DNA from 3 places in the Schinkia azotoformans genome. Region 1 is predicted to be linked to each of the others. Evidence: riboswitches for the same ligand, from Rfam matches in the RefSeq annotation. Region 1 holds a riboswitch; each other region holds the start of a gene.
The links. A riboswitch is a leader RNA that binds a small molecule or an ion and turns the genes downstream of it on or off. The one in region 1 is predicted to bind glycine.
Positions count from the first base shown of each region.

Region 2: it holds a riboswitch for glycine, as region 1 does, so the genes downstream of both, P9E47_RS19455 (trimeric intracellular cation channel family protein) here and P9E47_RS06175 (amino acid permease) in region 1, are expected to answer to the same signal.
Region 3: it holds a riboswitch for glycine, as region 1 does, so the genes downstream of both, gcvT (glycine cleavage system aminomethyltransferase GcvT) here and P9E47_RS06175 (amino acid permease) in region 1, are expected to answer to the same signal.

Region 1 is NZ_JARSMD010000010.1:210,281-212,549, forward strand. It holds gene tcuA (FAD-dependent tricarballylate dehydrogenase TcuA) at 1-688, opposite strand, end outside; glycine riboswitch at 998-1,076, shown strand; gene P9E47_RS06175 (amino acid permease) at 1,191-2,269, shown strand, end outside.
Region 2 is NZ_JARSMD010000033.1:92,875-95,143, forward strand. It holds gene P9E47_RS19450 (MOSC domain-containing protein) at 1-454, opposite strand, end outside; gene P9E47_RS19455 (trimeric intracellular cation channel family protein) at 518-1,129, opposite strand; glycine riboswitch at 1,183-1,260, opposite strand; glycine riboswitch at 1,263-1,358, opposite strand; gene P9E47_RS19460 (cupredoxin domain-containing protein) at 1,520-1,975, shown strand; gene P9E47_RS19465 (YhcN/YlaJ family sporulation lipoprotein) at 2,068-2,269, opposite strand, start outside.
Region 3 is NZ_JARSMD010000007.1:50,086-52,354, forward strand. It holds gene P9E47_RS03705 (DEAD/DEAH box helicase) at 1-334, opposite strand, end outside; glycine riboswitch at 488-603, shown strand; glycine riboswitch at 607-696, shown strand; gene gcvT (glycine cleavage system aminomethyltransferase GcvT) at 769-1,875, shown strand; gene gcvPA (aminomethyl-transferring glycine dehydrogenase subunit GcvPA) at 1,887-2,269, shown strand, end outside.

The DNA.
Region 1 (2,269 bases):
CTTGGGCAGCCCCTTTATTTAATAGCATTTCAAGGACATTACCAGTATTATATGGGGTTCCACGGATAATGAAATTATCAGCAGCTTCACCCCAATAGCGCTTATGCCATTCAATATTTGCTTCAAAACCACCACACGCAAAAATAATCGCCTTTGCTTTGATTATCACTACTTTATTATCTATAAGTACCTTCGCAGCCTTGAACTCATTATTTTCTATAACCACATCTTCAAGCTTGGCATCGTACAATACTTCTACACCTTTTTTCTTGGCTGTCTGATAATAAGAATTCATTACGGCTTTCCCACCGCCAAGCTGAAATATATTCGTTCTACCTAAATGAAGTGTTCCGGAAAGTGTTGGCTGCCAACGAATACCCTGACTCTCTAACCAATCAGGAAGCTCTGCCGATTTTCTTACTATTAATCTAGCAAGACTTTCATTTATTTCTCCTCCGGCCACACGTTTTAAATCGTCCATAAATTCCTCTTCCGTATATTGGCCCTGCATATACTCGCTTTCCTCCAAGTGCATACATCTATAGTCGCGAGTAAGTCTGCTATTTCCTCCACGGTAAAAGTGAGGAGCACGTTCAATCACTAGCACTTTTGCACCGCGATCACGGGCTGACAGGGCAGCTGCCATAGCGGCGTTTCCGCCACCGACTACTAAAACTTCTGTTTCCATATATATAAGGGCTCCTTTCAATAATTCTCTTGAAATAAGAATAATATATTTTAATCAATAAAAGAAATATCAATAATTTATATATGTCAATAAAATAATTCTATGTTTCTCTTAGTTTTACAGTATTATTGAAAAGGCACCTAATTCAAACCAAAAAAATTTACTCAAGGCAAAAAGATACATCTATTTATTCGTGCATTGACGAAATAAGCTATAAGTGCTAAAATTTCTGTTATATTTTTAAAATATAATATATCAATATAAACTAAATACTAGTTTGCGATGAAAGCTATGGATAACACTATAGTTGGAGCGGCTTCTGGAGAGACTGTACCTAGTACAGCGCCGAAGGATTCACAATCTCAGGCAAAAGAACAGAAGAGTAACGACAATAAAATTGTTATTCTGCTATTCTATGAGATTGGAAGTATCCAATCTCATTTTTTGTTGCCTAATGTCCTTGTGAATAATATCAAAATAGTATCTACAGGGGGCGTAAAAATTGGCTACAAAGGAATTAAAACGTGATTTAAAAAACCGTCATGTCCAGCTTATTGCAATTGGGGGCACGATCGGTACAGGTTTATTTTTAGGATCAGGAAAGTCAATCCAACTGGCTGGTCCATCGATTATTTTCACCTATTTACTTGTCGGTATTGCATTGTTTTTTGTTATGAGGGCTCTGGGAGAGTTGCTTTTATCTAATTCCGGTTATAAGTCTTTCACTGACTTTGCTACCGACTATATCAGTCCTTGGGCGGGCTTTGTAACTGGTTGGACCTACTGGTTTTGCTGGATTATGACCGCAATGGCGGATATTATTGCAGTCGGTGTCTATACGCAATACTGGTTTGACATCCCACAATGGGTACCTGCTCTTATCTGTCTTGTTATTTTATTAGGTTTCAATTTATTAACCGTTAAGCTGTTCGGAGAATTAGAGTTTTGGTTTGCGATCATTAAAGTAATCACCATCATTGCTTTGATTATTGTTGGAATTGTCCTATTAGTTATAGGATTTCAAACGAATACTGGAACTGTTTCGGTCACAAATCTTTGGAGCCACGGGGGGATGTTCCCACACGGAGTAACGGGTTTCTTATTTTCATTACAAATGGTAGTCTTTGCTTTTGTCGGCGTGGAGTTGGTAGGCGTTTCAGCTGCAGAAACAGCTAATCCGCAAAAAAGTATACCATCCGCAATTAATAAAATCCCTGTTCGGATTCTACTTTTCTATGTTGGAGCACTTTTTGTTATTCTCTGTATTAATCCTTGGGATAAGTTGAGTGCATCAAGCAGCCCTTTCGTAGAAGTATTTTCATTGATTGGTATCCCGGTTGCTGCAGGTATTATCAATTTTGTCGTGTTGACATCTGCTGCATCTGCGTGCAATAGTGGTTTATTTTCAACGAGCAGAATTTTATATAATTTGAGTTCCAATAAATTGGCACATCACAAATTTACGATTTTGAATAAGAATCATGTTCCAAGCAATGCCTTAGTTACGTCAGCGATTGTTCTTTCCGTCGGTGCCCTATTGAGCAAGGTTGTACCGGAGCAAGCTTTTACGATCGTTACAAC
Region 2 (2,269 bases), on a different contig from region 1:
ACCCGGTTCTTCCTGAATTTTGGATTAATAAAGCCAAATTTTTTATTTTAAAACGACGGGCCGGCTTCCAGCATGGCTGCCTAGGCTGAGATACTTGAACAATCGCATCCCCAATTTGATACGTGTCTCCAATAGCAACTATATCTTCTTTTACATTTTCCAATAAAAAATTTTCACCCATAGCACCAGGGCCGATTTCTGTTGCATTTAATTCCTTTTGCCAGTTTTCATAGTGTTCAAAAGGATAGACAAAAACCGCCTTTTCAGGTCCTCCATGGTTTTCCCTATCGGCTTGTCCATCACCTAATAAACCCGTTTTAGTCAGCAAAACAGGACCTTGGATTGGTTGTTTAAAAATTCCGCTCTCCCATTCCCGTTCCATCGGATTTTTTGCGTCTTTTACACCGACTTTTTGTGGCAAACCGACAAATACTTTTTTTAGGATCATATCCATATTCACTCCCCCCTATGAATTTTACTTTATCACAAGTACGGCGTGATTCTACGAATATGTTATTTAGTTTCCTTGTAAACTTTTAGAAGTTCTAGTTGGCAAGCACCAGCCGAACTGATAGGACATCACACGCAATATAAGAATCAAAACAAAAAGTGTGTAGAATTGGTATGATTCCGTAGCCCACCCCATCCCGATAATGAACCCAGCAAGCATAGCCCACAGGAGATAAACCTCCTTTTGGAATACAAGTGGCTTTTGTTGAGCCAATACATCGCGAATGATTCCGCCACCTGCACCTGTAATCGCAGCAGAAAACATAATAGCTATGATAGGGAGGTCAACTGAGTGTGCATACATCGCACCCTGCACTGCAAAGGAAGATAGCCCTATTGCATCAAAGAGGTTCAATTCTTTTAATCTATGAACAACTTTTTCTGGAAACAGAAAAACGATCGCAATAGTGATTATTGCAATAATGAACAGTTCTGTTTGTTGCCACAATACGGTGATGGGGATACCAATCAAGAGGTTCCTTACAGCTCCGCCGGCAAATGCAGTGATCAATCCTAGCGCATAAGTACCAATAATATCATACTTCACCTCTATTGCAATAATGGCCCCGCTTATTGCAAAGGCAATCGTGCCAATGACATTCAATACATCCCAAACCACAAAAAAACCCCCTTATAAATAAGTAAACATGACAAAATACAGAGAAACTCTTTTCTCTGTCCTTGTACCTGAGAGTTTAACCTATTATTTGAAGGTATTCCCCGTGGGTGGCCTAAAGCACTCTCCAGAGATGCGTCCTACAGTGGTCTTTTTACCTGAGAGATTCATCTTTCATTTAAGATTTGCCCCTTCGGTGACGTATAATTACGTTCTCTCCCACTACAGTCTTCCGCAATATTTATTAGATTAAATATACAGTAGACGATGACCAGTTGGATTGTCAAACGAAATTATTTACTTTTATTTTAAAAATTTTAAAAAAAAGACAAGTTTAGCTACCCTCTCGGCATAATTATGAAATAGGACAAATTCCGAAAGGGGCTATAACATATGAACTTTTTTGTTGTGACGAAAAAAACACTACTACTTTTTTTAACTACAGCTATCATTTTGGTTGCTGGATTTTTCGGGTACTTTTTGCTAAAGCAGGGGGATTTACCGGTATGGCTGCAACAGTCAAATGACAGTATTCGTGAAATCGATATGATTACGATCGAATTCCATACGAAAACAAAAGATGGGAAAGATTTAGTTGTTCAACGCTGGGATCCAGGAACTATTTTTCTAGAAAAGGGAGAAAAAGTAAATCTTTATATTAATGCTACTAACGGTGAGGATCATCCTTTTCATATAGAAGGAACGGATATCAAAGGAATTGTAAAAAAAGGCGGAACTACGATGGTCCCGCTTCAGTTTGAGGAAGAGGGCACCTATCGTTTGATTTGTGATACACATGCCCATAGAGATCATAGTATCCCAATGATCGGTTATATTGTGGTTGATTAAACGAAAAAAGGGGGAAGCTCCACGACATAGAGCTTCCCCCCTTTTGCGGGATTGGGCTGGGCGAGCCGCAGTTCCCGGCCCTGTGTCCCAGCCTACCGGCGTCCATCTGCATGTCCAATATCATAAATGATTTCGCCAATTCCCTTTGAGACAAAGCTTGTCTTTACATTATTCATATTCGTAAATAGGGTATGGACTCTTTCTTTAATGTCCGGATCTGATGTAACGTAGACATTATAACCCTGCTCGTTTTTCGCTATCACTTGTTGAACTTTTTTCTCTAATCCCTGCTCA
Region 3 (2,269 bases), on a different contig from region 1:
GGATGAGTACTTTTTTGACCAACCCTCTAATCATATATTCTTTTAAAATAAGCCCCGCTTCAATCGTCTTTCCGAGTCCAACCTCATCAGCGAGAATGGCTTTTCCATTCATTTGTTCCAATACTGTTTGGGCTGCTTCAATTTGGTGAGGATGCGGCGTAAGATTTGGTAAAAAGTTCGGTGCAATCAACCCTTCGAATTCAGGGATGATCATATGTTCTTCGATCTCATAAGCTAGCTTAAACAAGTCCCAGTTTGCCCAAGGACCATCATGATCTATTTTTCTTAAAAAATCGTTCTGCCATGTTTGATCAAATTCAATGTCGATATGCATAGAATCGATCCTTTCTTTTAGAAAGTACAGATAATTCCGTGTTTGATAATTCAAAAAGTATTTGCCGAACTCACCTATTTATTGTAGGATAATAGTAGAATTGACTTATTCGATAGTATATCCAAATTTTTGATAAAAATTATATATTTGCGAATGATAACATGGGGAGAGACCACAGCTTTCAAGTTTAACTACGTTTACATGTGGCGCCGAAGGAGCAAGCAACAAGAAGTTGTGAATCTCTCAGGCAAAAAGACTCTTGTTGGACGCAACTCTGGAGAGAGCTTGTATAAGCCACCCACGAGGAAGTAAACCGTTTCGAGTATGGGATTGGTTGAAAACTTTCTGGTAACAGGACAGAGAAATGTACGCTTATTTGTGTGTGCATTTCTCTGTCTTTTTTAGTATTACAAAATAAGGCAAGGAGGGGTCTTATGGCTGACCTTAAGCGTACACCATTATTTCCTTTATATGAGGATCACGGTGCAAAAACAATTGATTTTGGAGGATGGGATTTACCTGTTCAGTTTTCTTCCATAAAGGAAGAGCATGAGGCTGTTCGTTCAAAAGCAGGACTGTTTGACGTTTCCCACATGGGTGAAATTGAAGTGAAGGGCACAGATAGTCTGCCTTTTCTACAAAAAGTTATGACAAATGACATCGCCTTATTACAGGATGGCGATATATTGTACACGGCCATGTGTTATGAAAACGGGGGAACAGTTGATGACCTATTAGTATATAAAAGAAAAGATCATGATTATTTATTAGTTGTTAATGCAGCGAATACAGATAAGGATTTTGAGTGGTTAATGAAGCATATTTTTGGTGATGTTGAAGTTACTAATATTTCTTCGGAAGTTGCCCAATTAGCGCTTCAAGGTCCGTTAGCAGAGGAGACACTTCAAAAATTAACAACTACAGATTTAAATGAAATAAAAAATTTTAAATTTAAAGAGGATATTGACCTGAACGGGGTTAAAGCACTTGTTTCCCGTACAGGCTATACCGGTGAAGATGGATTTGAAATCTATTGCAAGGAATCCGAAGCACAAAAGCTATGGAAAATGGTTTTGGAAGCAGGCGCGGAGTTTGGAGTTCAACCAATCGGTTTAGGTGCCCGTGATACATTGCGGTTTGAAGCAAGACTTGCGTTGTATGGACAGGAATTAGATGCAGATATTTCACCATTAGAGGCTGGAATTGGCTTTGCTGTTAAAGTAAATAAAGAAGCTGATTTTATCGGTAAAGAGGCATTGAAAAAACAAAAAGCGGTAGGCGGGATGTCCCGTAAAATAGTTGGAATTGAAATGGTTGAGCGCGGGATTCCCCGCCATGGCTACAAGGTATACAGCGGAAGCGAGGAAATCGGCCATATTACATCTGGAACTCAATCTCCAACATTAAATAAATCAGTCGGTCTGGTTCTGTTAAAGAGTGAATTTTCAAATCTTGGAACAGAAGTAAGCATTGAGGTACGACCTGGTAAATTTGCAAAAGCAAAGGTTGTAGCCACTCCATTCTATAAACGCCAAAAGTAAGGGGGAGCAGAATGAACTATCGTTATTTGCCAATGACGGAGCAAGATAAAAAAGGAATGTTAGAAACAATTGGGGTCCATTCCATTGATGAATTATTTTCCAACATTCCGGAAGAGGTCCGTTTTAAAGGATCATTACAACTAAAAGCGCCTCTAGCAGAGCACGAATTAATGAAGGAATTTACAAGATTAGCTGGGTTAAATAAGGATCTTAAAGCGAATGTTTCTTTTTTGGGAGCTGGTATTTATGACCATTACATCCCGGTTATCGTTGACCATGTTATTTCTAGGTCTGAGTTTTACACAGCCTATACACCATATCAGCCGGAAATTTCTCAAGGTGAGCTGCAAGCCATTTTTGAATTTCAAACGATGATTTGTGAATTAACAGGAAT